One region of the Sphingobacterium sp. Lzh-3 genome, then DNA from elsewhere that is predicted to be linked to it. Evidence: riboswitches for the same ligand, from Rfam matches in the RefSeq annotation. Region 1 holds a riboswitch; the other holds the start of a gene.

The links. Region 1 has a riboswitch for thiamine pyrophosphate ahead of ACLCDV_RS02120 (TonB-dependent receptor). Riboswitches for the same ligand answer to the same signal wherever they lie in the genome.
Region 2: it holds a riboswitch for thiamine pyrophosphate, as region 1 does, so the genes downstream of both, thiS (sulfur carrier protein ThiS) here and ACLCDV_RS02120 (TonB-dependent receptor) in region 1, are expected to answer to the same signal.

The regions. Positions count from the first base shown of each region.
Region 1 covers NZ_CP177226.1:541,789-546,239, reverse strand. The annotation lists gene ACLCDV_RS02125 (amidohydrolase family protein) at 18-1,193, opposite strand; TPP riboswitch at 1,422-1,547, shown strand; gene ACLCDV_RS02120 (TonB-dependent receptor) at 1,602-4,037, shown strand; gene dtd (D-aminoacyl-tRNA deacylase) at 4,178-4,451, shown strand, end outside.
Region 2 covers NZ_CP177226.1:3,727,076-3,731,526, forward strand. The annotation lists gene ACLCDV_RS15765 (family 78 glycoside hydrolase catalytic domain) at 1-2,617, opposite strand, end outside; TPP riboswitch at 2,778-2,873, shown strand; gene thiS (sulfur carrier protein ThiS) at 2,933-3,139, shown strand; gene thiC (phosphomethylpyrimidine synthase ThiC) at 3,191-4,451, shown strand, end outside.

The DNA.
Region 1 (4,451 bases):
GTTTGGGGAATTAAATACTACGCTAAACGTTTTACCTTAACATCTTCATTGAGGCGCATGTGTTCCATCCCTTCCAACAACACAATCCCAGGTTTTTTACCCACTTCGAGTGACCCAAATTCATCCTCAATGTTCAACGCGATAGCACCATTGATTGTGGCCCATTGAATGGTCTGCAAGAAGTCGAGATCCTCAAAGTGCGCATGCAACACTTTTAGCTCCTCCAAAATGGACAATGTATCGTTTGAAGCTAAACTGTCTGTTCCGATGACTAAACGCTGTCCGGCATTCATAAAATTCTGAACCTTTGGTAATGTTCCCTCAATATAAAGGTTGGCCTTTGGACAGAGACACCACATCACATCACGGTCCATACGTTCTACAAAATCCAAATCTTTAAGAGAGGTATAGGTGTTATGAACCAACAATAATTTATTTGGATAAGGCAAATAAGGAAGATAAGACTGAATCGAATTTCTTGCCTGCGCCTTAATCGCATCAGCATTTTTCCCTATACTTTTATAAAAGTCCAAGAACTCACCCATTTTATAACGGAACAGTTTATTCTCCTCTTCACTTTCTTGATTGTGAATACTGATAATATTTGTTTCCGAAACCATCTTCTTGAACTTTTTGAAAAGTACCTTCGAACACGAGTATGGGGCATGTGGCGTAATCGATACATGGCCATTCCTAAACTCCTGGGTCAATGATTTAGCCTCCTTTAATTTAAAGTCCGCTTCATCAGGTTCAATTCCAAGCACCTCCACAAACGTGTGATACAGGATCTGAGAATCTTCCTTTAATTTTGATGAATTATCAGTGTTGGCGTGATCTCCGACTGCGACAATACCATTTTCGTACATCTCTCTATCGGCTTTAGCCATCGCATCGTCGATTTTCTTCATCGATGCCGATCGCGTAGTCATCACCTTACTCAGAAAGCTTGGAAGTCCTGTCCCTTTAGGAACAATACCTTTCATATGCGACAATTCAATGTGGCAATGTGAATTGATAAAACCTGGAATTATCACTCCTTCATATTTCTCAACCTTAACTTTATCTGCAGGTGTAAATGAAGTTGGGTCATAGATACCTTGAATTACTCCCTCCTCATCTACCGAAACAATACCGTCTTTTATCGGCATTGAAGTAATCGGTAGAATATAATTAGCGCTTAAATATTTTAACATTTTATCTCCTCACTATCAATTTAGTAACTAAAATTTTTTGACCTGTATAAATACATACCTCTAGTAGAAAAATTCATGCCAAGGTACCTAAAAAGAACAATATATACCAAAAACAACAATTTCCATAAATTTTTAACCAAAAGGAAATAATATCATAAATCCGCACTTTTCCATTTGTCATAAATTACTTCTTTATACTTCATTTCAATTTTAAATTTATATATTCGCAACGTCGAATAGGGGTGCCTTGTTTTGTCAGGAACACAAATAAAGGCTGAGATTATACCCAACAGATTAAATTCTGTGCACCTGATCCAGATAATGCTGGCGTAGGGAGAGGTTAGTTAAATAGTGCGGTCATAGTAACCCCTTGCTATGATTTGTTTAACTCAAACAAAATACATTACCATGATCAAATTTTTGATTTGTAGCTCCTTAGCTACTATTTCAAGCCAAATTGCCATTGCGCAACAAAATCTGACAATTAGAACTATAGACAAGAGCAATCAAAATCCCTTACAGAATGTCTCGGTGTCCATAGATGGACAGGCACCCATCACTGGCCAATCGGACAAAAATGGACTGATTAAACTATATCGTATCAATGCAGGTAAGCACCAGATCCAGGTATCATCACTTGGCTATAAGACATGGAGTCGAAATGTGGATGTTAAAGACAATTTGGAGCTTACGGTAGCATTAGAACCAAGTACTATTCAAATGGAAGAGGTGCTTGTTCAATCTACCCGTGCCAAAAGAAATGCTCCTACAACCTTTAAAAACATCTCCAAAGAAGAAATAACGCGTAACAACCTCGGCCAGGATATCCCATTCCTTTTAAATCAGACTCCATCCGTGCAGGTCAATTCCGATGCCGGTGCAGGCATTGGTTATACCGGAATGACAATCAGGGGATCGGATAATCAACGAATCAACGTAACATTAAATGGAATCCCTTTAAATGATGCGGAGAGTATGGGTTCATTTTTTGTAAACCTTCCCGACTTTGCCTCTTCTACCGAGAGCATCCAAGTTCAGCGCGGTATTGGGACTTCGACGAATGGTGCCGGATCATTTGGAGCCTCATTAAATATTCAGTCCAATACGTTAGTCGAAACCCCTTACGCAGAACTCAACAATTCATTTGGCTCTTACAATACCTGGAAAAATACAGTCAAGGTAGGTACCGGACTAATCAACGACAAATTTGCCTTCAATGCTAGATTATCCCGTATCAGCAGCGACGGTTATATCGAGAGAGGTAGTTCAGACTTACAGTCTTTCTATGTGGACGGAGGCTATTATGGCAAAAAACATATTTTAAAAGGGATTGTATTCTGGGGAAAAGAAAAGACATATCAAGCCTGGAATGGCGTTCCTGAACCATTGATTACTGGCGATCGATCGCGCATGGATGACTATGCAGATAATGCACTCGAAATCTCGGGCGCAGAGAAGGATCGTTTCATGAACGCAGGCCGGAATTATAATCTATATACGTATCAGAATCAAACAGATAATTATACGCAGAAACATCATCAACTTCATTATACCAATATCCTGAACGACAAATTGACACTCAATACAGCCCTACACTATACAAGAGGTTATGGTTACTATGAAGAAATGAGACCGGGAGATAAACTAAGTAAATACGGTCTGCCTAACGTCATCATTGGTAAAGATACCATACAAAAAACAGATCTCGTCCGTAGGAGATGGCTTGATAATTATTTTTATGGCATGACCTATGCCCTAAATTACAGACCGAATGATCAGCTTGAAATTACTTGGGGTGGAGCTTATAATCAATACAAAGGAAAACATTATGGCCAGGTGATTTGGGCACAATATGCATCAACCGGTTTTCTCGACGACAAATATTACTTCGGGAAATCACAAAAAAATGATTTCAGTAATTTCTTAAAGGTCGATTACAAACTAGACAAGTGGATATTAATGGCCGATATTCAATATCGGAATGTAGATTACCACATGTATGGTGATGACGATAAGGTAAAAAATTATAATTATCATCCTAAGTTTAATTTCTTGAATCCTAAAGCTGGGGCAACATATTTGCTAAATGACCATTCAAATGTATACGCTTCTTATGCCTTTGCACAAAAAGAACCTGTTCGCAAGGATTTTATAGAGAAAAATAGCGCCTTACCAGACCCTAGCCCAGAGAAAATGCAGGACATCGAATTTGGCTATCGCTTTACAAATGAAAAATTCAACATCGGATTGAATGGATATGGTATGTTTTACAAAGATCAATTGATCCCAACAGGCGAAATCAGTGATACGGGCTCTCCAATTCGACAAAATGTCAAAGATAGCTATAGAATGGGGCTTGAATTCGATGGATCATGGAACATCAGCAAACAGTTCAACTGGAAAGCAACAGCTAGTTTCAGCCAAAATAAAATTAAAGATTTTGAAGAGGTTATAGGTAATACAAGGATATTTTATTCAAAAACAGACATTGCTTTATCTCCGGGAACGATTTTGTCAAGTAATTTTTCTTATAGTCCGATAACATCACTTACATTCTCTCTTCTATCCAAATTTGTAGGAAGACAATATCTAGATAATTCATCTGCGAAAGAGAGGAGCATTTCCTCTTATTTTGTCAACAATCTGTTAGCAAACTATAGCTTTACAGCTTTAGGTATCAAAAACATCAGTGCAACTTTACAGGTCAACAACATACTCAACGAGAAGTACGAAGCCAATGGCTACACCTTTGGCTGGATGGAAGGTGATACCCGAAAATATTATAATTTCTATTTCCCTCAGGCACCAACAAATTTCCTATTGGGCTTGAATTTCAAATTTTAGAAACAATTTATTTAAATAAAAAAACGTCTCTTTTTTCCTGAGGAAGCAAGAGACGTTTTTCATTTAATATGGCGGATAAATTGCACATTACATCGTGTTTAACAATCGGAATTTTTACCTTTGGTTTTATACTTTTCATTATGCGCGCAGTTATACAACGAGTGAAAAACGCCTCTTGTACGGTAGATAATCAGATTACAGGCCAGATCCAGAAGGGTTTAATGATTTTATTAGGAGTTGAAGAAGCAGACACAACAGAAGATCTGAAATGGTTAGGACAGAAATTCATCAACTTACGCATCTTCGAGGATGAACAGGGCCTGATGAATAAATCGATACAGGATATAGACGGAAATATCTTACTCATCTCACAATTCACCCTCTTTGCTCAAACAAAAAAAGGAAACAGACCTT
Region 2 (4,451 bases), 3.0 Mb from region 1:
GCCTGTGTTTACCGGCCTCCAATTGGACGATATCGCTACTTCTAACATTATCCGGTGGATAAAATGTTGCCGTCGCATTTGCCGGTATTTGGATATTATATACGATCATTTTATCCTTTAACTTCCATTCGGAAACAATTTTACCGTAGGGTGAATCGTAAGAAATAGAAGATTCTTTCAGTTCTTGGGGGAAGATAGGTTTTAAGAGCACATGTTTAAATCCAGGTTGTTTAGGATCTGGCAGAATCCCGCCGATAGATTTAAAAAACCAACCACCGATTTCGCCAAACATCATGTGGTTGTCTGAAATATCTCGTGTTGCTTTTAAATCCCAGTTCTCCAACAATGTGGTCGCTCCATTTACAATCCACCATCCCCAAGACGGGTAGGTATCTTGTACCGCGACTTTATAGGCTGTCGTTGCATAACCGTTCTCTTTCAACGCATTCAATAATGCTTTGGCACCCAATACGCCTACATCCAAATGAAAGTTAGTCTCTTCCACTTTCTTATTCAGGTTGGCTGCAACACGAGCTTTCATCTCGTCTGGTACAACACCCCAATAAAGTGGTACACTCAGTTCGGTCTGCGTTCCATTGCTATAAACACCCTTGGAAGCATCTAAAAATTTAGCGTTGATGGCCGTCTTAATTTTTCTGCTCAGCAGTTCATATTTTTGTTGATCTGCTGTGTAACCAAACAATTTGGCAGCAGCAGCCAAGATGCTCGCATCTACATAAAAATAAACAGATGAGGTCAACTCCAGATTGGACTGTGACTTCACCGGTACCCAGTCTCCACGCCCAAACGTTGTCAACCCAGATGGGCTGATTCCGTCTACATAATCGACATAGCGTTTGATATTTAGGTAGCATACTTCTAATGCATGTGGATCTCCATAAAACTGATAGATCTGCCACGGAATGATGGCAATGGTGCTTGTCCAATCCAAACCATTTGCGGTACCATAGCCCCATCCCCCAGTTGGAATAATATCGGGTAAGACACCATTCTCCTGTTGTTCATCACGATGATCCGCCATCCATTTTTCATAAACTGTTATCCCATCAAAATTGTATAAAGCTGTTTCAATCGCAAGGTGCCCATCCCCTGTCCAGCCGTTCTTTTCCCGTTGCGGACAGTCTGTAGGATAGCCCATCAAATTGGACAAGTAGGCATTGTTAGTCGCTTTCCATAGTTTGTTAACCAAGGCTGATGATGTCTTGAGCTGTCCAATAACAGGCACATCACTATGCATAAAATAGGCGGTCAAAGCCGAACTATCCAATGCAATGGCGGCACTGCTGCTAACTTCGACATAACGAAACCCTTTGTAACCGAACTTGGCCATAAACTCATCATCGCGGCCACTTAAGGTCAATATATCGGTCTGAAAGGGCTCCTTTTCCTTATCGCCCCGATAATATACATCAATATTGGACTGATCAAGATGCCCATCGGCCTGCAATCGCTCACCATGCTTGATACGCAGAATAGTACCCGCAGCTCCTTTCACTTTAACTTTTGTAATCCCCGCCATATTCTGGCCCATATCGAACACATAGGTACGTTGGTCTATCTTTGTCACTGATTTTGGCTTATAGGACTTCACGAGCCGAATCGGAACCAGCTGTTGGGACACGATATGTGCTGATGGCGCATTTCTATACTGAACAACCTGCCAAGCCGAATCATCGTATTTTGGTTTATCCCAGTTGGGTATTTCCAGTCTTGCATCGTAATGCTCACCAGTGTAAATATTATTATAGGTGATTGGCCCCGAAGCAGTCTTCCACTGCTTATCCGAAACAATGGTTTCCGTCGTTCCATCTGTATAAACGATTTTCAGTTCTAAACAGAAGGTTGGCCGGGCCCGCCATGGTGCTTTATCAAAGTTCCAAACAGCCAATGGTTGGTGATTATACCAGCCGTTCCCCAAAACAACGCCAATGGCGTTCTCTCCTTTTTGAAGCTGTTGGGTTACGTCCGTCACGACGTACAACGTACGTCGGTCAAATCGGGTGTACATGGGATCCAGACGATGGTCGCCAACGCGCTGGCCATTAATGGAAAGTTCATATAATCCTGCTGCGGCAATATACGCGCGGGCAGATTTTATCTGCTTATTTGCCTTAAATTCGGTTCTAAAATAAGGCGTTTCCCGCGCATGAATATCCTTATTGTCGCTGATCCACTTTCCTTTCCAAAGGTTTTGTCCCATCATGCCCGTTTCAAAAGACGCTACTGCCGAACGTGTTGATACACCATCCTTATCCCATACTTTAACCGTCCAGAAGTACTTGGTCTGTGGCTTTAACTGTGCGCCGTTATAGGGCACTAACATAGCCGAGCTGAACTGTTTGCCACTATCCCAGTTATCTTTGGTCTCTCGCAGCAGTGCCAGCGAATCTTGCCCTAAAAAGATCTGATAAGCCTGTTGTACCGCACCTTTACGTTGATCATCAAGTCGCCAGCTAAGTCTTGGGTGGATTGCATCGATACCCAATGGATTGACCAAATGTTCGCATGTCAGCTGCACGGCGCTGCAGTTGTTTTTAGGTTGGGCATAAGTGTTGCTAGCGATACACAACAGTGCTGTCAATAAAATCTTACGCATTGAAAGATACTATTCTTGGTGGTTATTAAATTGTTTTAGCTGATTCAAAAAACTAATATATCAATTATTTCCCACATATTGACCTGCACTGTCCTGTGCAATAAACCCAAGTCTGCAAAATAAAATTCTTGCAACTTTCATAAAAATAACCTTATCTTAGTCGCAACTTTAGGGGTGTCTGCTCGTGCAGGCTGAGATTTTACCCTTAGAACCTGATCCGGATCATACTGGCGTAGGGAAAAGTGAGCTGTCTACAAGGTGCATTGCTGTGCCTTTGTGTAGCCATTCCTAAAGTTTTACCAAAAAAATTAAGGAATGGAACTTACAATAAACCATCAGATTCGATTTTTCGACCCCACACTTACTTCATTGGAAGGCTTGTTGCTTTTGGAATTATCCGGCCAAACTCAGGGCGTGGCTGTAGCTATTAACAACAAAGTCATACCCAAAAAGGACTGGGCTACGACACCACTAAAACCGCACGATCAGATTATTTTAATCACCGCGTCCCAGGGCGGATAGCTATTCCCCAAAAATCAATCGAACCGAGTAATTCACCCCAATAAGAAAAAAATGACAGCTGAAAAAATTACGCAATCGCCCTTTCCAAATGCAAAGAAAATTTTTGTATCCGGAAAACTATTTCCTATTCAAGTCGCTATGCGTCAAATCTCCTTGAGTCCAACCAAATTAACGAATGGAGAAGTAGAAATTAATCCCCCGGTAACAGTCTATGATACTTCTGGACCATATACCGATGACACCGTCCATATCGATATCCGAAAAGGCCTCCCGCGCCTTCGCGAACAGTGGATATTAGATCGTCAGGATGTCATACAGCTGCCTGGCACCAGCTCTGAATATGGACAAAAACGCCTTTCTGATCCAACGTTGGATGAACTCCGATTCGCGTATAGCCATAAACCGAAAGTAGCCTCTCCCGGTAGTAATGTTACTCAATTACATTATGCAAAGCAAGGCATCATTACCCCAGAAATGGAGTACGTTGCTATCCGTGAAAACCAACGTATCGAGCAGCTCACGACCAGTACCCCCGGAATGGATCATCAGCATAAAGGACAGAATTTTGGTGCCAGAACACATGATAAAGCAATTACACCAAAATTTGTCCGTGAGGAAATCGCTGCCGGAAGAGCAATCATCCCCAATAATATCAATCACCCTGAAAGTGAACCCATGATTATCGGGCGCAACTTTCTTGTTAAAATTAATGCCAATATTGGCAATAGTGCTGTAAGCTCAAGTATAGAGGAAGAAGTTGAGAAAGCAGTATGGGCCTGTCGTTGGGGAGCCGATACCATCATGGACCTATCCACTGGCAAAAATATTCACGAAACCCGCGAATGGATTATCCGTAACTCGCCCGTTCCAATCGGTACAGTACCGATCTATCAGGCGCTCGAAAAAGTGAAGGGGGTGGCCGAGGACCTTACCTGGGAAATATTCAAAGATACCTTGATTGAACAGGCCGAACAGGGTGTTTCTTACTTTACCATACACGCTGGTGTACTGCTTCGTTATATCCATCTCACCGCGTCTCGAGTAACGGGAATTGTCTCCAGAGGAGGGTCTATCATGGCCAAATGGTGTCTTTTCCACCACAAAGAGAACTTTCTCTATACCCATTTTGAGGAGATCTGTGAGATTATGAAGCGATATGATGTTGCTTTTTCACTTGGCGATGGTCTCCGTCCAGGAGCCATTGCAGATGCAAACGATGCTGCTCAATTTGCGGAGCTAGAAACACTGGGCGAGCTCACCAAGATCGCCTGGAAACACGATGTTCAGGTGATGATCGAAGGTCCGGGCCATG